Regions from separate parts of the Arthrobacter halodurans genome, predicted to be linked through region 2. Evidence: predicted binding sites of a transcription regulator. Region 2 holds the regulator's gene; the other holds the start of a gene.
The links. Region 2 encodes HspR, which represses chaperone genes until heat shock. Its sites were predicted from a motif close to AAGTTGAGTCNNNNNGACTCAACTT; they were not measured.
Positions count from the first base shown of each region.

Region 1: the regulator HspR is predicted to act here: its motif matches at 2,407-2,431, upstream of ACETWP_RS04540 (Hsp20/alpha crystallin family protein).

Region 1 is NZ_JBHDLJ010000002.1:453,923-465,505, reverse strand. Features, by position in the region: gene ACETWP_RS04545 (ABC-F family ATP-binding cassette domain-containing protein) at 43-1,740, shown strand; gene ACETWP_RS04540 (Hsp20/alpha crystallin family protein) at 1,883-2,347, opposite strand; gene ACETWP_RS04535 (hypothetical protein) at 2,595-2,954, shown strand; gene ACETWP_RS04530 (dipeptidyl-peptidase 5) at 2,951-5,155, opposite strand; gene ACETWP_RS04525 (amidohydrolase family protein) at 5,178-6,239, opposite strand; gene ACETWP_RS04520 (ABC transporter substrate-binding protein) at 6,236-7,204, opposite strand; gene ACETWP_RS04515 (IclR family transcriptional regulator) at 7,322-8,101, shown strand; gene ACETWP_RS04510 (DUF1697 domain-containing protein) at 8,199-8,753, shown strand; gene ACETWP_RS04505 (MFS transporter) at 8,754-10,022, opposite strand; gene ACETWP_RS04500 (TetR/AcrR family transcriptional regulator) at 10,024-10,566, opposite strand; gene ACETWP_RS04495 (MFS transporter) at 10,684-11,583, shown strand, end outside.
Region 2 is NZ_JBHDLJ010000006.1:94,950-106,532, forward strand. Features, by position in the region: gene ACETWP_RS09240 (MMPL family transporter) at 1-920, shown strand, start outside; gene ACETWP_RS09245 (DEAD/DEAH box helicase) at 1,247-2,914, shown strand; gene ACETWP_RS09250 (trypsin-like serine peptidase) at 3,103-4,089, opposite strand; gene dnaK (molecular chaperone DnaK) at 4,532-6,385, shown strand; gene ACETWP_RS09260 (nucleotide exchange factor GrpE) at 6,399-7,070, shown strand; gene ACETWP_RS09265 (DnaJ C-terminal domain-containing protein) at 7,239-8,216, shown strand; gene ACETWP_RS09270 (heat shock protein transcriptional repressor HspR) at 8,322-8,750, shown strand; gene ACETWP_RS09275 (alpha/beta hydrolase) at 8,755-9,696, shown strand; gene ACETWP_RS09280 (SRPBCC domain-containing protein) at 9,706-10,236, shown strand; gene trmB (tRNA (guanosine(46)-N7)-methyltransferase TrmB) at 10,233-11,087, opposite strand; gene ACETWP_RS09290 (penicillin-binding transpeptidase domain-containing protein) at 11,098-11,583, opposite strand, start outside.

The DNA.
Region 1 (11,583 bases), on a different contig from region 2:
CATCCGCGATCCTCGCGGATTACCCGCCGATAGGATGGGCTGATGGGCCATATAGACGTCGCCGGGATCGACTACTTCCTTTCGGATGGATCACAACTGCTGAACGGCGTGTCCTTCAAGGTGGGGGACGGCAGCAAGACGGCACTCATCGGGCCCAACGGAACCGGCAAGACCACTCTCTTCAAGGTGATCGCGGGCGACTTGGTGCCCGACGCGGGCACGGTCGGCCGCTCCGGCAGCATGGGGATCATGCGCCAGTTTGTCGGACAGGTCCGCGATGAGTCGACGGTTCGGGACCTCCTGGTCTCGGCGGCGCCACGCGCGATCGCCGAGGCTGCCGCGGAACTGACGGCTGCCGAGGATGCGATGATCGCAGACCACTCGTCCCCGGCGGCGGAGGAGAAGTCGCAGATGCGCTACGCACAGGCGATTGTCGACTGGGGCGACGCCGGGGGGTACGAGCAGGAAACAGTCTGGGACGAGGTGTGCCTGTCATCCCTTGGCATCCCCTACGACCGCGCGCAGTACCGGGCGGCGTCCACGCTGTCGGGCGGCGAGCAGAAGCGGCTCGTCCTGGAGGCGCTCTTCTCTGGACCCGACGAGGTCCTGCTCCTCGACGAACCGGACAACTACCTCGATGTACCCGGGAAGCGCTGGCTAGAGGCGAAACTCAACGATTCGAAGAAAGCCGTGCTGTTCATCAGCCACGACCGTGAGCTGCTTAACGTCGCGGCGGAGCGCATCGTCACCCTGGAACCGGGAGTCAACGGTGCCGGAGCCTGGATCCACGGAGGCGGCTTCGGTTCCTACGTCGAGGCACGCTCGGACCGCAACGCCAGATTCGAGGAGCTGCGCAAGCGGTGGGACGAGGAGCATGCCAAGCTCAAGGAACTGGTGAACATGTACAAGAACAAGGCCGCGTTCCGCTCCGACATGGCCAACCGCTACCACGCCGCCCAGACGCGGCTCGCGAAGTTCCTGGAGGCCGGCCCGCCCGAGGCCCTGCCGATCGAGCAGAACGTGCGCATGCGGCTGCGCGGCGGCCGCACCGCCAAGCGCGCCGTGGTCGCCGAAAAGCTCGAGCTCACCGGGCTCATGAAGCCGTTCTCCACCGAGATCTGGTTCGGCGACCGCGTCGGCGTCCTCGGGTCCAACGGATCGGGCAAGTCGCACTTCCTCCGGCTGCTCGCCAACGGCGGCACGGACCCCGAGAAGGAACACGTGCCCGTGTCCGACGTCGTCATCGCCGAGGTGCCCCACAACGGCACCGTGCGCCTCGGCGCCCGGATTCGCCCGGGCTACTTTGCACAGACGCACGTCCGCCCCGACCTCGCCTCGCGCAGCCTGCTCGACATCCTTCACCGCGGCGACGAGCACCGTTCCGGGCTCGGACGGGAGGCGGCCTCCGGCGCGTTGGACGGCTACGGGCTCGCGGGCCAGGCCGAGCAGTCCTTCGACTCGCTCTCGGGCGGCCAGCAGGCGCGGTTCCAGATCCTGCTCCTGCAGTTGTCCGGGGCGACGCTGCTCCTCCTCGACGAGCCGACGGACAACCTGGATCTCCACTCCGGCGAGGCGCTGGAACGCGCCATCGACGCGTTCGAGGGAACAGTGCTGGCCGTGACGCACGACCGCTGGTTCGCGAAGTCCTTCGATCGCTTCCTGGTCTTCGGGTCCGACGGCCGGGTCTACGAGTCCGACGCGCCCGTGTGGGACGAAAAACGCGTCGAGCGCGCGCGGTAAAGGCCCGCCCCGCGCGCGTCGGGACGGACGCCGGCCCCGGCGCTCCCCAGCGTGGGAACACCGGAGCCGGACGTCGCCCGGGACTCCAGACTCATGGACTCCACCTCGATGTGGGCTTGGGGAGTCGCCGGGATGGAGGTGCCTAGGATTCGACCTGCCCCTTCGACGAGGGGGCGTCCTCCAGCTGTCCGCCTTCAACCATGCCGTCGCCGCCCGTCTCGATGACGATCTTGCGCGGCTTGGCGCTCTCCCGCACGGGGATCGTGACGCTGAGGACGCCGTTGTTGTAGTGGGCGGCGATGGCGCTGGTGTCGATGCCTTGGCCGAGGTTGAGCTGGCGGATGAAGCTGCCCCCGCGGCGCTCCCGCGTGATCCACTTGACGTTGTCGTTGGACGCCAGCGTGCGCTCCGCCCGGATGGTGAGCAGCTGCCCGTCGACGTCGACGTCGACCGACCCCGGGTCGATGCCCGGAAGGTCCGCGGTGAGGATGTAGTGGTCGCCCTCGCGGTACAGGTCCATCGGCATCTCGCGCAGCGCCGACCGTGTGTCGAGGAGAGCTCCGGCCATGCGGTCGAAGTCGCGGAACGGATCGAAGTTGTGTGCCATGTTAATCAACTCCTGGTGTGTCTGCCGCCGGCGTTGACCGGCCATTCTTGTGGGTTCGAGAGTTGAGCGCCCTCCGCTCAACTACTATGAAATTAGCACTCCCCCCGTGAGAGTGCCAGAGGGTTTCCGGCGTGTTCTTCGTGGGCGAACACCGGTGGCCGGGGTCGCGGCGGGTGGGGTCGCGGCGGGTGGTGTCCGTGGTCCTTCCTCAGGCCCCACACACAGGTTCGGACCCTAGAATGGGGGCATGCTCCGCTCAGCCCGTCTCTTCGCCGCCCTTCCCGCCGCAGCCGCCGTCGTCCTGCTCGCCGCCTGCGGCGACGTGGGCCAGGTCGCCCAGGATGCGGCCGAGAGCGCCGTGTCCCAAGTCGCCGCGACGGGCAAGGCGGAACTCACAAAGCAGATCTGCGCCCCCGTAACGGACGGGACGCTCAGCGCCGAGGACCTCACCCTGCTCACCGGGCTGGTCGACGCCGCCGACACGGCGGGGTTGCCGTCGGACATCACCGAACCGCTGGGGGAACTCGCCGCCGCCGGGGACCAGGCCCCCGAGGACGCCCTGCAGAAGCTCCGCGACGGCTGCGCGGACGCGGCCGAGGCCGGTTAGGGCACCCGCGAGGCCGTCCCGGCGACGAGCTCGATCTCCGCGACGTCGGCGTCGAAACCGAACACCCTCGCGTAGAACGCCAGTGTCAACTCGTACGCCTTCACGATGTTCTCGGCCCGCCGGAATCCGTGCTGTTCGCCCGCGAACAGCACGTACGCGTGCGGGATGCCCTTGGCGGCGAGCGCGTCGGCGAACGCCTGCGACTGGCTCGGCGGAACCACCCTGTCCTCGTCCCCCTGCAGCAACAGCACCGGGCAACTCAGGCCGTCCACGTGGTTCACGGGGGCCCGATCCCGGTAGAGCTCCCGGGCCTCGGGCCACGGCCCCACCAGCCCCTCCAGATACCGCGATTCGAAGTCGTGGGTGTCGGTGACGAGGGCCTCGAGGTCCGCGACGCCGTAGCGCGAGACGCCGGCGTCGAACGTGTCGGTCGAGGTCAGACACGCGAGCGCCGTCCAGCCGCCCGCGGAACCGCCCTCGATGGCGAGCCGGCGGCCGTCCGCGATGCCGGCGGCCACGAGTCCGTCCATCACGGCCACGGTGTCCGCGACGTCCACCACGCCCCACTGTCCCTTCAGCCGCTCGCGGTAGGCGCGGCCGTACCCGGTGGAACCGCCGTAGTTCACGTCGACCACGCCGATGCCGCGGCTCGTGTAGTACGCGATCCCCAGCGACAGCCCGGCGCGGGCCTGGCTCGTCGGGCCTCCGTGGACGAAGGCGACGAACGGCGGCAGCTCCCCCTCGAGACCCGCGTAGCCCGCCATCCGCGGGGCGTAGACGTTCGCGTAGACCGGGCCATCCGGCGTGGGAAACTCCATCGACCGCACCTCCGGGAGCAGATCCGGATCCGGCCGGTCCGCGAGGGCGAGCCGCACGTCCCGCACGGCGCCCGTTTCCAGATCGATCAGGCGGATGCCGTCGCCCGCGTCGAGCGTGGTGGAGGTGGCGAGCACCTCGAACCGCGGCGCCGCGCCGTCGCGCGCCCCACCCGGAGGGCCTTCGACGGGCGGGTCTCCGGCGGGCAGGTCTTGCGTGGGCAGGTCGCCGGCGTACGGATCTTGCGCGGGCAGGTCGCCGGCGTACGGATCTTGCGCGGGCAGGTCAGCGGCGGGCAAGTCTCCCGCGGGCCCCAGCGCGCGCACGGCCGCGGGCAGGGCGTGGGTGAAGGGCAGGTCGAGGTCGGTGAGGCGCCCGGATTCCACATCCAGGACCCCGAGCCGCATCCCGTGGGTCCCGTGGGCGACCAGCAGACGGCCCGCATCCAGGACCCGGTACCACGCGGTCCCGACCTGCCAGAGCGGCCCGGCGAACTCCTCCTCGAGGGGGCAGAGCGGCCGCGCGGGTCCCGCGCCGCCTTCCACGGACTGCGCGTAGAGGTTCCACCACCCGCTGCGGTCCGACACGAAAACGAGCGTCCCGTCGTCGAGCCATTCGGGCTGCAGCACGGACTCGGAGGCCGAGCCGGCGACGTCCCGCACGCCCGTCGCCACGCCGTCGCGCAGGTCGGCGACGCGCAGGACGGTCCCGTCCCACGGCATCTGCGGGTGCTCCCAGCAGATCCACGCGATGCGGCGGCCGTCGGGGCTGACGCGCGCGCCGGCGACGAAACGCGACGACGGCGTCACGCGGCGCAGCGCGCCGGCGTCGGCGGCCGCCGATCCGTCGAGGGGGATGGCGACGACGTAGCGCTCGATCCGTGTGCCGCGGTGGTCCTCGCACTGCGCCAGGAGCTCTACGGCGTCGGTCCCGTCGGCCCCGGCCGACCGCGTGAACTCGGCGAAGCGCAGGGCCGGGTCGCCACCGTCGGTGCCCGTGGAGACGGGCGTGAGCGGCCGCGGCCCGCCCCCCGCGGGATCCAACAGGTAGGCCCGCTGGTCCGCGAAGTTCACGAACACGAGACGATGCCGGCCGCCGAGTTCCACCGAGGCCCAGGGAGTTCCGCCGTATTCGTTCACGCGGCTGCGCACGTTGAACGGCGCTTTGACCAGTTCCCGGGGCTCGGCGCGTGCGGCGTCCCGCGCGGCCCCTCCGTACCGGGCCTGCGCGAGGATGGTCATCCGGCCGCCCTCGGCGGGGCGTCCCTCGAGCCACCACAGCTCGTCGCCCGCAAACCCGGGGGACCCCAACGGAACGGTGCCGACAGCGAGCTGCCGTGCGGTGATCGGGGATGGCCAGGAACCGTAGGCTGCGCGGAGGGTCATGGCCAGAGCCTACCGCCGCTCCTCAGAACGACAGCCCGAACACGTCCCGCGCCGTCGTTTCGAAGAACGCCTTCTTCTCCCCCGGGCCGATCGGCAGGTTGTCCTGCGCCACGACCTCCGAAGCGTCGAACTGGTACGGATAGTCCATCGCGTACATCACGCGGTCCGCGCCCACGACTTCCCGCGTGAACATGATGGCCGGTGCCCACGGCATGCCGCTGGTGGTGATCCAGATGTTGCGCCGGAAATACTCGGAGGGCTTCATCTCGAGCGGCTTCAGGAACTCGTAGCGGCCCGCGCCGATCTGCTTGTCGTACCGGTTGTCGATGCGGTGCAGCCAGAACGGCAGCGCCTCGCCGAGGTGCCCGACGACCAGCTTCAGCGTCGGCAGGCGGTCGAAGATGCCCGAGGTCACGATCCGCAGCAGATGGAGACCCGTCTCGACGCCGAACCCGTAGATGGAACCGTCGAGTCCGGCCTCGAGGAACGGCGCGATCATGGAGGCCGGCGGCGCGGTGGGGTGGAGGTAGATCGGCACCCCGAGCTCCGCCACCGCCTCGAGGATCGGGAAGAACTTCGGATCGTCGATGTACTCGCCGTTGATGTGGGAATTGAGGATGACGCCCTTCAACCCCAGCTCGAGCACCGCCCGGCGCAGCTCGCGCACCGCGGTCTTTGGGTCCTGGTAGGCGACCGCGGCGAGCGCCGAGAAGCGGTCGGGGTGCCGGGAGCAGGCCTCGGCGAGCCGGTCGTTCGCCAGGGCCGCGATGCGCCGCGCGTCGGGCGCGGACATCATCTGGGTGCCCGGGGCCGTCAGCGCCATCACCTGATGGTCGATGCCCGCGCCGTCCATGTCCGCGATCCGCAGGTCGCCGGCGTCCTGCAGCTTCTCGAGGACCGAGCGGGGGTGTGCCCCGGGGCTCAACGCGTAGTGTCCCACCAGGCTCCGGAACCCGGGGTCGTCCACGCTGCCGTCCCGGAGCTGGCTTCGGAACAGCTCGTACATCTCGGGAAGCGCGTAGGCCTCTTCCGTGGCGATCCGGAGGTAGCCGGGGTTCGGCTCCGGGCGCAGCGCGGCGCTCATTCCGCCACCAGCGCATCGATGTCGACCGCCTCGTCGAAGAGCCCGTACTCCACGGACTTCTCGTTCAGGAACTCAAGCGATTCGCGGCTGACTCCCGGCTTCCACTCGGGCAGGTTCATCGAGGTCGCCGCGGCCTCGCTGACCTTCGCGTACTCCGGCAGCGCCGCGCGGAATGCGTCCGGATCGCTCGCGATGGACGCGCTCGTGTCCTCGAGTCCCTGCCGGAAGGCCGCCACGACCTCGGGGTTCCCGTTCAGGTAGTCCTCCGTGGTGATGTACGCGCCGACCATCAACCCTGGCATCGACTGCGCGTAGGGGCTGAGGACCGCGCGGGCGCCGTCCTCGACACCCATCGTCACGAAAGGCTCGATCGACAGCGCGGCGTCGACGTGCCCCTGCTCCAGCGCGGGCAGCATGTCCGGCAGCCCCAGCTCAACGAACTCGATGCTCGAGGCGTCGGCCCCGAGGTTGCCCAGTGCCGCGCGTAGCGAGACCTCGCTGATGTTGGCGAGCGTGTTGACCGCGACCTTGCGCCCGGCCAGGTCCGCGACGTCCTCGATGTCGCTGTCCCCCGCGACAAGCACCTTCGAGAAGTCCAGCTCGGCGCTTTCGGCGGTTCGCGTTCCGGGAGCGATGACCTTCAGCGGAAGCCCCTTCGACGACGCGATGAGCACGCTGACCGCATTCGATCCCGCGAACTGGATGTTCCCGCTGACCAGCGCCGGGACCGCGGCGGCACCGCCGGCGCTGACGTCGACGTTGACGGTCAGCCCCCGGTCGGCGAAAAACCCCTGGTCGACGCCGTATTGGAGAAAGGCGGACGGCACGCCGGTCGTCTCGGCGACGTTCACGGTGGTCGGCGCCTCGGTGTCCGGACCGGAGGCGGGGGTTGCGGCCGGTGCCGCGCAGGACGTGAGGGCCAGCAGGGCGGCGACCCCGGCGGCGTAGAGGATGCGCTGGTTCATGGATGCGCCTCGCCATTTCTGTGAGTCGGGTGGTTCCGGAAGGGATGGATATGGTTCCGGGGCCCACGGTAGAACCGTATCCCGCAGGAGGGAACGAAACAGACGTACCATTCCTCTATGCGGAACGAACAGGAGGACACCGGGCGGCCTCCCCATCTCATCGGGTCCGTGGACCACGCGCTCACGGTGTTGCTGCTCCTGCAGGAACGCGGCGAGCTGCGGGTGCGCGACGTGGCCCGCGAACTCGGGGTGGCGCAGTCCACGGCGCACCGGCTGCTGGCCACCCTGGCGTGGCGCGGTTTTGTCGTTCAGGACCGCGGCGGGAGGACCTATCGGGCCGGGAACGTGCTCGTGGGCATCGCGCTGGCGTCGATCAAGGACCTCGACGTGCGGCGCCAGGCCCGGACGCACATGCAGCGCCTGGCCCGCGAGCTCCACGAGACGGTGAACCTCATCGTCCTCGAACACGGGGGTTGCCGCTTCATCGAGGGGGTCGAGGGCGACCGGATGGTGCGGGTGACACCACGGACGGGCACGTTGCTGCCCGCGTCGTCGACCTCCGGGGGAAAGGTCCTGCTGGCCGAACTCGACGACGATCGCGTCCGCGCCTTATTCGGCGATGGCCTGCGGACGCTCACGGACCGAACCATCCGCACCGTGGACGAGCTGCTGCGGGAGCTCGCCGCTGTCCGCTCCCGCGGCTTCGCGACGAATCTCGGGGAGACCGAGGCGGGCCTGCACGCGGTGGCCGTTCCGGTCCGCGACCGCTCGGGCCACGCGGTGGCGGCGCTCGCGGTCGCCGCGCCCTCGGGACGCCTGAACTCGCAGACGATCCCGGTGGCGCTGGAACGGCTGCGCTCCACCGCCGAGGCAATCCGGGCCGACCTCCTGTCGTAGGAGCCGAACCGGAGCGGCGTCCGGCGAGGGCCGGGTGCCCCGGCGCGCCACGGCGGCGGGCTTCCCCTCCGGGCCCCCGCCGCGAAAGAATGCGGGCATGACGACCTTTGCGGTGTTCCTGCGGGGCATCAACGTGGGCGGGGTGCGGATCGCCATGAAGGACCTGCGGCAAGTCCTGACGGAAGCGGGCTACGGCAACGTCACCACCCTGCTGGCCTCGGGCAACGTCGTCCTGTCCGCGCAGAGCTCCGACCCCGCCCGCGTCAAGAGCCACATCGAGACGATCCTGCGCGAAGCGTTCGGCTACGAAGCCTGGGTCATCGTGAAGACGCCCGCCGAGATCGCCGAGATCGCCGCGGGCTATCCGTTCGTTCCGCCGGACGACGGCGTTCCCCGCCACGCGTACGCCGTCCTCACCACCGGCGCCGCGACGGCCCGTGAGGCCGCCGCCGAATGCCCCGCGCCGTCGCCCGGGGAACGGTATGCCGCCCGGGGGGACGTCCTGTACTGGGAGGTGCCCAAGGGTTCGTCCCTGGACACCAATGTGGCCAAGCAGCTCGCCCGGGCTCGGTACAAGCCGCTGGCCACCACCCGCAACCTGAACACCCTGCATAAGGTCCTCGCCGCGTGCGACGCCCTGCCGGAACGTTGATCAGGCAACCGGGACCCTAGCGCGCTCCGGGGCGGGGTCCTCGATGCGCCGCGGGCCGTTGATCATCACGGCACCCACCATCATGACGATGAGGCAAACCCCCAGCATGGCGAAGGACGCCCCCCAGCCGCCCGTCGCGTCGTGCACGACGCCGAAAAGCAGCGGGGCCACGCCGGCCCCCGCGTAGCCGAGCCCTTGGCTGAAGCCGGACAGCACCCCGGATCCGTGGGTCGTCCGCGAGCGCAGGTTCATCATGAGCAGCGCCGTCGCGAAGGTCCCCTGACCCAGGCCGGAGAAGGCCACCCACCACCACGTCCCGGCCGTCGGGGACAGGTAGAGGCCAGTGTGGCCGACGCTCCAGCAGGCGGCGAAGAGGGCGATCGCGATAATCGGATGGCGCATCCGCGGCACGACGAGCGGCACGACCAGGCTCACCGGCAGGCCGAGGATCGCGAAGAACGCCAGCGCGCTGCCCGCGGCCCCGGCATCGAGCCCCTGCCCGGCCAGGTAGGGCGGCAGCCAGGTGAAGTACACGTAGGTCTGCGCCGAGTTGCCCGCGAGGAAGATCGCCAGCCCCCAGGCGACGGGGTGGCGCCACGGGTTCAGGGGCGCCTCGGCGGCCCGGGCGCCGTACCCCGGCGCCGCGTGTCCCGCGCGATGCGCCGTCGGGTGGTCGGCTGCCGCCCGCCGCCGGTCCGCGGCCAGCTGCGCGCCCCACGGCAGCAGGACGGCGGCGCTCGCCAGGGACCAGACGGCGATCGAAACGCGCCAGTTGGCGGCCTCGGCCAGGGGTACGGCCAGCTGCGGGCTCATGGCCGTGCCGACGGCGAGCAGCGTGACGTAGCCGGCGGTCACGGGTCCCAGCCGGTCGGGGAAGTACTTCTTCACGAGCGGCGGCAGCACCACGTTGCCCATCCCGTAGCCCGCCATGGTCACCGCCGAGAGTCCGAGGAAGGGCCAGACACCGCCCACCAGGGCGCGGCCGACCTGCCCGGCCACAGCCAACAGCACCGCCGCCACCAGCACGCGCTCCAGGCCGTGGGAACGGATGAGCCGCGGCGTCGCGAGCCCGGCGCCGGCGAAAACGAGCGGCGCCAGCATCGCCAGGACGCCCGTGCTCACCGAGTCGAAACCGAGCTCCGGCCCCATGGTCCCCAGCAGCGGCGGGACCGCGGAGACCGCCGCGCGCAGGCTCAACGCCATCAGCAGAATGCCCAGCAGCGCGCCGATCCTCCCCCGCCACGGTTGGCGCGGCAGCCTCAGGGACACGTCAGCTCCCGGACTTCAGCCGGTCGACCTGGCGCAGCAGCTCGTCCAGGGATTCCACGAACGTACCCCGCGACCAGGTCCCGGGCAGCGTGGAGTGGTAGTAGAGGCCCTCGCCCATGAGCATGATCGCGCCCGCAGCGTGCGGGTCGCCGACCTCGCGCTGGATCAGCTCCAGCCAGCCGCGGTGCACGGTGTCCAGCGCGCGCACCGCCGGTTCGTAGGCGCCGGCGGCCAGCCGCACGACGGCGGAGTACGTGGTGTCCAGGTCCGATCCGCTCTGCAGGGACGTCCGCACGAAGTAGCGCGAGGCGCCCTCCTCCGCCGTCGCCATGACGGCCTGGTCCCGCTCGGCGGCCGCCAGCAGGCGCTCCACCACGGCCTCGGCCAGGGCGTCCTTGGACTTGAAGTGGTACAGCAGGCCGCCCTTGGACACCCCGGCCAGCGCGGCCGTGGAATCCATGGTCGCGGCGCGCTCGCCGTCGCGGCGGAGCAGGTCGCAGTAGGCGTCGAGGATCTTCTCCCGGGCGGCTGGCGGTCTGGACATGCCTGAAACTCTAGCGGCTCGGCGTGTGGCGAAGGCCATCTGCAGCGGCTTTTCTCTATACCGTCCAGACGGTATAGTTATGATTTCGACACCCAGCCCACCGATCCGGGAACAGCCATGACCACGCACCTGAACCACCACACCCCGCAGGCCCACGGCACCGCCGCCCGCGCGCGGCGCTGGGCCGCGCTGGCCGTGCTCATGTTCCCCGTGCTGCTGGTCGCCGTGGACAACACCGTACTGAGCTTCGCGGTCCCGGCGCTCTCCACCGCGCTGGCGCCGTCCGGCCAGCAACTCTTGTGGATCATCGACATCTACCCGCTGGTGCTGGCGGGCCTTCTGGTGCCCATGGGCAGCCTCGGCGACCGGCTGGGCCGGCGCCGCCTGCTGCTGATCGGCGGCACCGGCTTCGCCGCGGTGTCCGCCGCGGCGGCGTTCGCGCCCACCGCGGAGACGCTCATCGCCGCGCGCGCCCTGCTCGGGGTGTTCGGCGCGATGCTGATGCCGGCCACCCTCTCCCTGATCCGCAACATCTTCACCGACGACTCGGAGCGCCGCACGGCGATCGCGGTCTGGGCCGCCGGCTTCTCCGGCGGCGCCGCGCTCGGCCCGATCCTCGGCGGCTGGCTGCTGGAGCACTTCTGGTGGGGCTCCGTGTTCCTGCTCGCCGTTCCCATGATGCTCCCCCTGCTGGTGTTCGGGCCGTTCCTGATCCCCGAATCCAAGGACCCCCGGCCGGGCCGTCTGGACCCCCTGAGCGTCCTGCTCGTGATCGCCACCCTGCTGCCGGTCGTCTACGCGATCAAGGCCGCGACGACGTCGGGCTCGATCCTGGTCCCCGCGGCGTCGCTGGCCCTCGGGCTGGCCTCCGGCGTGGTCTTCGTCCGCCGCCAGCTGCGGCGCCGGGACCCGATGCTGGACGTCCGGCTGTTCCGCAACCCCGTGTTCTCCGGCGCGCTGACGGTGAATCTGCTCAGTGTGTTCTCGCTCGTGGGATTCATCTACTTCCTGGCGCAG
Region 2 (11,583 bases):
GCGTGGGCTCCGCGTACCTCCAGGCGGAGGACGGCGGACCCGCCCTCACCGCCGCGGACCAGTCCGCCGGCACCGACGCGCAGGCGGGGCCCCCGCCCGGCGTCGGCACGGGACCCGATGCCGGGGCGGCCCCCGCGGACCGGCCGGCGCAGGAGATCGAGGGCCGCGTCCTGATCTCCATCACGCTTGAGGACGCCGCCGACTCCGCGGCCGCGGCGGACACCGTCCTCGCCCTGCGCGACGTGGTGCACGCGGGCACCCCGGACGGGCTCGTCGGCGGCGTCTCGGCGACCGCGCTGGACACCAACACCACGGCGAAGGCGGACCTGGTGAAGATCATCCCGCTCGTGCTGACGGCGATCCTGCTGATCCTCATGCTGCTGCTGCGCTCGGTCCTCGCGCCCGTGCTGCTCATCGCGACGACGCTCCTGTCCTACGGGACGGCCATGGGGGTGTCCGCCTGGGTCTTCGACGGCGTGTTCGGCTTCCCCGGGGCCGACCCGTCGGTCCCGCTGTTCGGCTTCGTCTTCCTCGTGGCCCTGGGGGTGGACTACAACATCTTCCTCATGACACGCGTCCGCGAGGAGGCTCTCAAGCACGGGACGCGCGACGGCATCCGGCGCGGCCTCGCCGTCACCGGCGGCGTCATCACCTCCGCCGGGGTCGTGCTGGCCGCCACGTTCGCCGCGCTGGGCGTGATCCCGATCATGTTCCTGGTGCAACTGGGCTTCATCGTGGCCTTCGGCGTGCTGTTGGACACGCTGGTCGTCCGGACCCTGCTGGTTCCCGCGCTCGCCCACGACATCGGGCGCCGCATCTGGTGGCCGAGCCGGCTGGGGCGCGAGGACGCCGGCGCCCCGTCCGCTCCCGCTCCCGGGCCGAGCGAGGACGCGCGGGAGCGCGAAGCCGTCCGCGCCTAGGCGCGGGGACGTGCGGCGGGGGTCCGGACCGGCCGGTCCGGACCCCCGCCACGGCCGCGATGACGGGCTCCGCCCCCGTCACTGCTAGACTCGTCAACTGTGGCTTCGCCGCGGCGGGAGTGAAACCCGCCCGGGGGAACCATGCGTCGACAGATTTGATCCTTTTCCCGCCGCGCGCCGCACCACGGTGCAGCAGCGCCGCGGCGGAAGGCCGGCCGCCCCCGGGGTGCGCCGGCGGAGCCTGTGAACACGGGCCCAGGCATTCCTTTTCTTCGGCGACAACGCGCGCCGGACCCGGTTGCGCGCAGCAACGACCGAAAGCAGCCATGACCGCTTCCTTCCTGTCCCTCGGCGTGCCCGCCGAACTGGCCAACGTCCTCTCCGCACAGGGGATCGAATCGGCCTTCCCCATCCAAGAGGCCACCCTGCCGTCGACCCTGGCCGGCAAGGACGTCCTCGGCCGCGGCCAGACCGGCTCCGGCAAGACCTTGGCGTTCTCGCTCCCGCTCGTCGCCCGGCTCGTGGCCAACCCGAAGCCCCGGCGTGCCCGCTTCCCCCGCGCCCTCATCATGGCGCCGACACGCGAGCTCGCCACGCAGATCAGCAAGGTCGTCATCCCCCTGGCCCAGTCCGCGAACCTGCGCACCGCCGTCGTCTTCGGCGGGGTCTCCCAGGTCCGCCAGGAGAAGGACCTCAACGCCGGCGTCGACATCCTCATTGCCTGCCCCGGCCGGCTCGAGGACCTGCTGAACCAGCGCTGCGTCGACCTGTCCCAGGTGGAGATCTCCGTCCTGGACGAGGCCGACCACATGGCGGACCTCGGCTTCCTGCCGGTCGTCAAGCGCATCCTCGACCGCGCGCCGCGGGGCATCCAGCACATGCTGTTCTCGGCGACGCTGGACAACGGGGTCGACAAGCTCGTGCAGCGCTACCTCGACCACCCGGTCACGCACTCCGTCGACGCGCCGCAGGCCGCCGTGAACACCATGGAGCACCACGTGTTCGTGGTCGACGCCGACGCGAAGAAGGACCTGGTCCGCGAGCTCGCCTCCGGCGAGGGGCGCCGCATCATGTTCATGCGCACCAAGCACCACGCCAAGAAGATGGCCGTCTGGCTGTCCAAGTCCGGCGTCCCCGCCGTGGACCTGCACGGCAACCTCTCGCAGAACGCCCGCGACCGCAACCTGGAGGCCTTCTCCTCCGGCAAGGCACGCGTCCTGGTCGCGACCGACGTCGCGGCCCGCGGCGTGCACGTGGACGGCGTCGAGCTCGTGGTCCACATCGATCCGCCGTCCGAGCACAAGGCCTACCTCCACCGCTCGGGCCGCACCGCCCGCGCCGGGAGCGACGGCACGGTCGTCACCGTCGTGACGCCGGACCAGCAGGGCGACGTCCGATCGCTCCTCAAGGCCGCCGGCCTGAAGGTGCCGTTCGAATCCGTGTCCCCGGATTCCGCCGCGGTCACCGCGGTCATCGGGGACCGCGCCGCCGAGGTTGCCTACGTCGCTCCGCAGGCCCCGGCCCCGCAGCGCCGCACGGCGTCGTCGGGCGATGCGGGAGCGGGCCGCGGCCGCGGCCGCGGGCGCCAGCCGTCCGCGGGCCAGGGCTCCGGCCGTTCCGCCGAGCGTGCTCCGCGCGCCGGCGCCGCGCGCGGCTCCGGCCGCTCCGACGCCGCGCGCACCGAGGGCGGGCGCGCCGACCGCGATGTCGCACGCCGCCAGGGCGCCCCGAAGTCCGCCGCCGCGGGAGGCCGTTCCGGCCAGAAGTCCGGCGGAGCGACCGGCGGCCGCCCGAGCGGGCCGCGCCACACCTCGTCCTCGCAGGGCATCGCTGCCCACCGTCCCGCCGGCGCGGGTCCGAGCCGTGGCCAGGGCAACACGATCGCCGACGCGCTGGGCCAGAACGCGGCCGCCGCGGCGGCCGGCGCCGTGCGCTCGGGCCGGTCTCGCGGCAGCCGCCGCGCGACCGCGCCGCAGTCCAACCAAAAGGACTAGTCCAACCAGCCGGACTGTCCCGATCAGATGGACGAGGCCGACCGGCAGGACCAGCCCGACCAGAAGCACGAGCGGCTCCGGGGTCCGGGTCCGCCGGGACCCCGCCGCCGCACGGACAAGCGGGGTGCGGCACCACCAATGTGGTGCCGCACCCCGCTTTTTCGCGTGTCGGAGGTCCCCGCCGCGCCCTAGCTCGAGGCCGCCGTCTGGTACGTCGACTGCACGACCGAGCCCCAGTACGGGCCGTACATGACCGTGGACCGGGATCCGTAGCCGTAGCTGTTGACCGTGTTCTGGTAGCCGGAGGAGCTCGTGCCGAGGAACCACGGCCCGCCGGAGGACCCGCCGGTCATGTCGCAGGGGATGCCCTGCGCGGCGAACTGCGGGTTGTACGGGTCGTTGGAGGCCGGTCCGGTGCAGGAGATCAGCTTCTGTCCGGTGAACGGGGACGCCGCCGGGTAGCCGAACGCCTTGTACGTCTGGCCGCGCGCCGCGTTGAAGGACAGCCCCGAGGCGCCGACGACGTCGGCGAGGTTTTGCCCGTTCCGCGGGGAGACGACGGCGAAGCCGGTGTCGTACGTCATGTCCCCGGCGTTGCTCCACTGCGTCGGGGCGTGGAGGGACCGCGCGTTCCACTGCCCGTAGGGGGCGGCCCCGTTGTCGTACGCGGGCACGAACGTGAAGTTCGTGGCGAAGGCCCCCGGCCCCTCGTTCAGGCAGTGGCCCGCCGTGGAGACCGTGTTCTTGTTCGCGGCGGCCACCGAGTTGCCGGAGCACACGTAGTTCTGCCCGCCCAGCGTGAAGAAGACCTTGCCGATGTGCGGCACCACGGACTCCGCGGTGCTCAGCGCGTTCGGCTTGGGCTTGGCCGCCTTGGTCTGCGCGGAGGCCTTCGCCTCGATCCCGGCCACGCGCTGTTCCAGTCCACGGGCGACGTGTCCGACGGCGGTCGAGGACGCGCGCCAGACGGCGCGGTCGGCCAGGACGTCACCGGGGACGGCGGAGCGCATGCGCTCGGACGTCCAGTAGCCGTCCGGGGTTTCGGTCGCGGCGACCGTGTGGCTGGCGACCGCGGGCTGCGCCGACGTGGCCGCCTGGGCGGGAGCCGACGCGGCGAGCGCGGAGACGAGTGCGGCGACGGCGACGAGGCCGAAACCGAGGTGGTGCTTTCCCATGGGGGACCTTTCTCTCAGGCGAGCGGCCCCGGTGCGTCGTGGCCGTCTGCAGTGAAAGCTACTCCCTGAAACACTTCCTGTAAAGCATCCATTGCACGATTAGGAATAGATTGACAAAAAATGTCGTGCTCGGCACCGCGGCGGCCGTCTCCGCCCCCCCTGCGGGCCTGTCCGGGAGCGCCGCCACGGCCGCGGAAACGCCCCGACTCGGCGTATCGCCGAGGGCGAACGCGCGGCGCCGCCCGCGCGGAGGCCGGGCGCCGGCGCGCCATTCCGCCGCAGCCCCCCCCGGCCCGAGGCGGCCCCGGGCCGAACTTGAGCCTGCTGTGCTCAAGTTTGATTTGACATTGAAATCCGTCGGCGTAGGGTTGAGTGCAGAACGCTCAACCCGGTCTCCGGGCAGCGCGAACCCACCGGTTTCCCCAGGAAAGAAGGCAGCATCATGTCCCGTGCCGTAGGCATCGACCTCGGAACCACCAACTCCGTCGTCTCCGTTCTGGAGGGCGGCGAGCCCACCGTCATCGCCAACGCCGAGGGCGCGCGCACCACGCCGTCCGTCGTCGCGTTCTCCAAGTCGGGCGAGGTCCTGGTCGGCGAGATCGCGAAGCGCCAGGCCGTCAACAACATCGAGCGCACCATCGCCTCCGTGAAGCGCCACATGGGCACGGACTGGTCCGTGGAGATCGACGACAAGAAGTACACCGCGCAGGAGATCTCCGCGCGCACCCTGATGAAGCTCAAGCACGACGCCGAGTCCTACCTGGGCGAGAAGGTCACCGACGCGGTCATCACCGTCCCGGCGTACTTCAACGACGCCGAGCGCCAGGCCACCAAGGAGGCCGGCGAGATCGCGGGCCTGAAGGTCCTGCGCATCGTCAACGAGCCCACCGCCGCGGCGCTGGCCTACGGCCTGGACAAGGGCAAGGAAGACGAGCTCATCCTGGTCTTCGACCTCGGCGGCGGAACCTTCGACGTCTCCCTCCTCGAGGTGGGCAAGGACGAGGACGACTTCTCCACGATCCAGGTCCGCTCCACCGCGGGCGACAACCGCCTCGGCGGCGACGACTGGGACCAGCGCGTCGTCGACTGGCTGCTGGCCCAGGCCAAGTCCAAGGGCGCCGACCTGTCCAAGGACAAGATCGCGCTGCAGCGCCTCAAGGAGGCCGCGGAGCAGGCGAAGAAGGAGCTGTCCTCGGCGACCAGCACCAACATCTCCCTCCAGTACCTCTCGGTCACCGCCGACGGGCCCGTCCACCTGGACGAGCACCTGTCCCGGGCCAAGTTCCAGGACCTCACCAAGGACCTGCTGGAGCGCACGCGCAAGCCGTTCAAGGACGTCATCGCCGAGGCCGGCATCACCGTCTCCGACATCAACCACGTGGTGCTTGTCGGTGGGTCCACGCGCATGCCGGCCGTCGTCGACCTGGTCAAGGAGCTCGCCGGGCAGGAGCCCAACAAGGGCGTCAACCCGGACGAGGTCGTCGCCGTCGGCGCCGCGCTGCAGGCGGGCGTCCTCAAGGGCGAGCGCAAGGACGTGCTGCTGATCGACGTCACGCCGCTGTCCCTGGGCATCGAGACCAAGGGCGGGGTCATGACCAAGCTCATCGAGCGCAACACGGCCATCCCGACCAAGCGCAGCGAGACCTTCACCACGGCGGACGACAACCAGCCGTCCGTGTCCATCCAGGTCTTCCAGGGCGAGCGCGAGTTCACCCGCGACAACAAGCCGCTGGGCACCTTCGAGCTGACCGGCATCGCGCCGGCCCCGCGCGGCATCCCGCAGGTCGAGGTCACCTTCGACATCGACGCCAACGGCATCGTGCACGTGTCCGCCAAGGACAAGGGCACCGGGACCGAGCAGTCGATGACGATCACGGGCGGCTCCTCGCTGTCCAAGGACGACATCGACCGCATGGTGCGCGACGCCGAGGAGCACGCGGCCGAGGACAAGAAGCGCCGCGAGGCCGCCGAGACCCGCAACCACGCGGAGCAGACCGCGTACTCGGTGGACAAGCTCATCAAGGACAACGAGGACAAGCTGCCCGAGGACGTCAAGACCGAGGTCCAGGCCGACGTCGACGCACTGAAGAAGGCGCTGGAGACCCAGGACAACGACGACGAGGTCAAGGCCGCGTACGAGAAGCTCCAGGCGTCCCAGACGAAGCTGGGCGAGGCCATCTACGCCCAGTCCCAGTCCTCGGCTCCCGCCGGCGAACCGGCCGATGCGGGCTCCGCCCAGGAATCCGACGAGGACATCGTCGACGCCGAAGTCGTCGACGAAGACGAGAAGAAGTAAGGCGGTCGCCACCATGCCGCACCACGGCAACGAAGAGGAGCACGGCGCCGAAGAGCCCGTGCGCTTCACCGACAAGCGCAAGATCGACCCCGAGACCGGCGAGGTCCGGCGGGACGCGGGGGCCGACGGCTCCGGCGCCCCGCAGGGGGACGAGCACGACGGCATCACGCCGCTCGACGAGGCCCACGACTCCGGCGACGCGCTCGCGCAGGCGGAGCGCATCCTCAACGAGCTGCCCGCCGAGGAGCTCGACGCCCCGGGCGAGGCCCCCAACCTCGAGGCCGAGCTGCGCAACGACCTGTTGCGCCTGCAGGCCGAGTACGTGAACTACCGCAAGCGCGTCGAGCGCGACCGGGAGGCCGTGCGCGAGCTGGCGGTGCAGTCCGTGCTCGGCGGGCTGCTGCCCGTGCTGGACGACCTCGACGCGGCGAAGCAGCACGGGGACCTGAACGAGGGCCCGTTCGCCTCCATCGCGAAGAAGCTCGAGGGCATCCTCGAGAACTTCGGGCTCGAGCGGATCGCGGACGCGGGCGTCGCCTTCGACCCCACCGTGCACGAGGCGCTGATGCAGCAGCCGAACGCGGAGATCCCGGCCGACCACGTCGGCCAGGTCCTCCGCCCCGGCTACCGCAAGGGCGAGCGGGTCATCCGCGCGGCCCAGGTCATCGTCTCCACGGGCGAGTAGTCCCGTGCACACCCCAGGGGAACACCTTCCTCCGGTCCACGGACCGGTGGCCGGCCTCCGGCGCCCAGGCGCCGCGGGCCGGGCGGTGTTCCCCTGGAGCGACCCGGCGGCCGGGTCCCGGCGGGATCCCCGGCCAAACACACCCACGGATTCGGAAGGAGGCGCCTGATGGCAAGTCAGGATTGGGTCGATAAGGACTTCTACGCCATATTGGGCGTCTCCAAGGACGCCAGCGAGGCCGACATCAAGAAGGCGTACCGCAAGCTGGCGCGCACCTACCACCCGGACACGAACGCGGGCGACCCCGCGGCGGAGCTCCGGTTCAAGGACATCACCGAGGCCAACTCGGTGCTGTCCGACCCCGACGAGCGCCAGCAGTACGACGCCATCCGGGCCATGGGCTCGGGCGCCCGCTTCACGGCGGGCGGGCCGGCGGGCTCGCCGGGCGGGGCCGGCTTCGACGACATCTTCGGCAACCTGTTCGGCGGGGGCGGCCAGCAGCGCGGGTCGGCCCGCGGCTTCGGCGGCGGACAGGTGCCGCCCGAGTTCGCGGACCTGTTCGGCGGGGGCTTCGGACAGGGTGGCTACCAGCAGGCGCCGCAGAAGGGGGCGGACCGCACGGCGAGCACCACGATCTCCTTCGGCGGCTCCATCAACGGGACCAGCATCGGCCTGCGCGAGCCCAGCGGCGAGGTCATCGACGTTCGGATCCCGGCCGGGATCAAGGACGGCCAGACCGTCCGCGTGCGGGGCAAGGGCCAGCGCGGTCCCGCCGGCAACGGCGACCTGCTGGTCAAGGTCGCGGTCCGGCCGCACCCGTTCTTCGCGCGCGAGGACAACAACGTCCGGATCCACGTGCCCGTGACGTTCGCCGAGGCGGCTCTGGGTGGCCAGATCGACGTTCCGACGCTGACCGGGGAGACCGTCAAGATGAAGGTGCCCGCGGGATCGTCCTCCGGCCGGACCCTGCGCCTCAAGGGCCGCGGCGTCAAGACCGCCAAGGCCACGGGCGACCTCCTGGTGACCCTGGACGTCGTCGTTCCGCAGAACCTCGGGGGCAAGGCCGAGGAGGCCGTGCGCGCGTTCGCCGCGGCGACGGCCGACGCGGACCCGCGCCGCGGCCTGGCGGCGAAGGCCGCCCTCTAGGCCGGCGCCGCCCGGCCGGGCGGCACGGCTCCCGCGTCCGCGCGGAACCCACCAGGACACGGCATCGAGCGGCCCCGCAGGACCGGGGCCGGGGAGGAGGAGGACATGGCGGAGGACCGACTCGCGCCCGTCTTCGTCATCTCCGTCGCCGCCGAGCTGGCCGAGATGCACCCCCAGACCCTGCGCCAGTACGACCGGCTCGGCCTGGTCTCGCCGTCCCGGCAGCGCGGCAAGCAGCGCCGCTACAGCCAGCGCGACGTCGACCTCCTGCGCGAGGTGCAGCGGCTGTCCAAGGACGGCGTCTCGCTGGAGGGCATCCGCCGGATCCTGGAGCTGGAGAACCAGGTCGCCGCGCTGCAGTCCCGCGTCTCGGAGCTGTCCCGCGAGCTGGACGCCACCCGCGCCGGCCGGCGCGGGTCCCCGATGGCGCGCGTGTTCGCGGCCGGTGTCGCCGGGGAGGTCGTCACCCTGTCCCGGGGCCAGCGCCCGCGCGGCCGGAGCCAGGCCGTGGTGCTCTGGCGTCCCCAGCAGTAGCCGCATGGGCCGCGCCGAGAGCTACTCCGAGCTGACCCGGTGGGCCGAGCTCAGGTTCGCCGCGGCCAAAGACCGGCGCGCCGCCCTGCCGCAGCGCCGCCGGGCCGCGCTGGACGGCGTCGCGCACGCGCTGCGCGCCGGGTCCATGGACCCCGCGATCCCGCCGCGGCACCTGCTCTACCTCGACCTCGACGGGCCCGAGCCGCTCGCTGCGGTGGCCGTCGGGGACCTCGACGCGGCCACCCACGTCACCTGGCAGATCTCCGGCTCGGGCATCCGCGCGGCGACGGCGATGTGGGGCACGGTCCGCGAGGCCGGCCAGCTCCTCCTGGAACAGCGCGCCGTCGGCGCCGAGGACCCGGCCGTCGTGGCCTGGCTCGGCTATCCCGCCCCGGGCCTGCTGCGCGCCGTCTTCAACACCTCCGCCCGCGCCGCCGTCGAACGCCTCACGCACGACCTGCTCACGTTCGCGCGGCTCCGCCCGGACGCACCGCACACCGCCGTCGAGGCGCACTCCTACGGGGCCACGCTGGCCGCGCACGCCCTGTCCTCGCTGGCCTCCGCCCACCGCGCCGTCCGCATCGACGCGCTCGCGACGACCGGGTCCGCGGGGATGCCGCGGCGGCTGGCCCGGGAACCCGCGCTGCTCGGCGTGCCCGGCGGGAGCCTCTTCGAGGGCGTCGCCGCCGACGACCATCTGGCGCGCGCCGGGCGCCTGCTCAGCGGGCGCGCCCTGCTCGAGGGACGGCGGTTCGGCGTCGACGGGCTGCCCGGGCTCGGCCTGCTGCCCGTCACGGGGCACAACACCTCCCGGTTCGTGCCCGGATCCCGGTCCCCGTCCTACGGCTACCGGGATCCGGGCACGCAGTCGCTGCGCAACCTCGCGTTGGTGACCACCGGTCGTGTGCCGCTCACGGGTCTCGGCGGGCCGGGTCCGCGGCCGTAGAATGACGCCATGAGCGCTGATGCGATGGAAATGGCGACGTTCACTCCGGCGGGCAGCCGCTGGGTGCTGACCTACCGGGTCGACCTTCCGGTGAACCGGTGGGACGCCTGGATCGCGGTCACGACCCGAGACGGCCTGCGGTCGTGGTTCCCCGCGACCATCGTGGGGGAGTGGACGCCCGGCCGTGAACTCGCCTTCACCTTTCCCGACGAACCCGACGCCGACCTGATGCGCGGGGAGGTCACGGATGTCGAGCCGGGCCGCGAGCTGGCCTTCACGTGGGAGGGGGACTCGCTGAGGATCACGCTGGAGGAGTACGACGCCGGGACGCGGCTGGTGTTCGCGGCCTCGCTCGACGGGCGGGGCCGCGGCGCGCGGGACGGCGCGGGATGGCACGCCTGCCTGGCGGAGCTGCGCGAGTCGGTCGGTGGCTACGTGGAGGACGCGGACAAGGACACCGGACGGCTTTTCGGCGCCTACGCGGCGGCGCTTGGCCCGGAGGCGTCCACCGAGCTTCCGCCGGGCGGGGCGTCGGCCTAGACCCGGGCGTAGGCCAGATCGAAGACCAGCCGCCCGGCACGCAGGGCCTTGCCCTCGAAGCTCGTGAGGATCCGGCCCTCGAAGCGCGGGGCCCAACCGCCCGTCGCGTCCTCGAACCCCGGCTCCCGGTCCTGCCCCTCGAGGCCGCCGCGGCGCACCAGCGCGAGCGGGCCGTCCGCGCCGCCCCGCTCGCCCGGATGCAGGTTGGCGAACGCCGCCGAGCCGCCGAGCACCGCGCGCATCTGCTCGGCGTAGTCGGACCAATCGGTGGCGAGGCGCCAGGTGCCTCCGTCCGCCAGGACCCGTGCCGCCTTGTCCGCGAACGACTCCTTCACCAGGCGCCGCTTGTGGTGCCGGGCCTTGTGCCACGGGTCCGGGAAGAAGACCCACAACTCGTCGACCGAACCGGGCGCCAGCATCACGTCCAGGACCTCGGGCGCGTTGGCCTGCACGGCGCGGACGTTGGTGAGGCCCCGCTGCTCGATGCGCACCATCAGCTGGGCGAGCCCCGGGCGGTAGACCTCGACCGCCAGGAAGTTCCGCTCGGGGTGACGCTCGGCGGCGTCGGCCACGGCCTCGCCCAGCCCCGACCCGATCTCCACCGTCAGCGGGGCGTCGCGGCCGAAGGCCCGCTCCGGATCGAACCCGAAGTCCTCGCGCACCGACGTGTCCGCGTGGTGCCGCGGCACCTCGAGGAGGTAGCGTCCGGACTGGCGCTCCCAGGCGTCCTGCCGCTTCCCGTGCAGGCGCGAACCGCGCCGCACGAAGGACACTGGTTCCGTCCGGTAGTAGCTCAGGTCGTTGGCAGCGAGGCCGCTCGTGGGTGCCTTGTGGTCCTCGGGGGTGCTCATTGGCTCAATTTTAGCCGCCCGCGGACCCCAGCTCTTGCGCCCCGGTCAGGAACTCCTTGATCAGCGGGCCGCCGGTCTCGGCGCCGGAGAAGCCCGTCTCCACGAAGGCGGCGACGGCCAGGTCGCCCTGCACGGCGATGACCCAGGTGTGCCGCAGGTCCTCGCTGCCGTCCCCGTACTCCGCCGTTCCCGTCTTGGCCGCGACCGGGGGACCCGGGACGTCCTGCAGGTCCGTGACGGTGCCGTGGTCCACGGTGCCGCCCATCATGGAAAGCAGCTGGTCGGCCTCGCCCGCCGTGAGCGGGACCTCGGGGGCGGGGCCGGCGGGGGGCTCCGGGTCCGCCACGAGCCGCGGCCGGACGGTCGAGCCCGCGGACACGGAGGCGGCGACGGTCGCCATGCCCAACACCGAGGCCTGCACCACTCCCTGGCCGATCATGTTGGCGGCGTGTTCCGTGCCGGTGGCCTCGGCCGGGACCGACCCGAGGAACGCGGC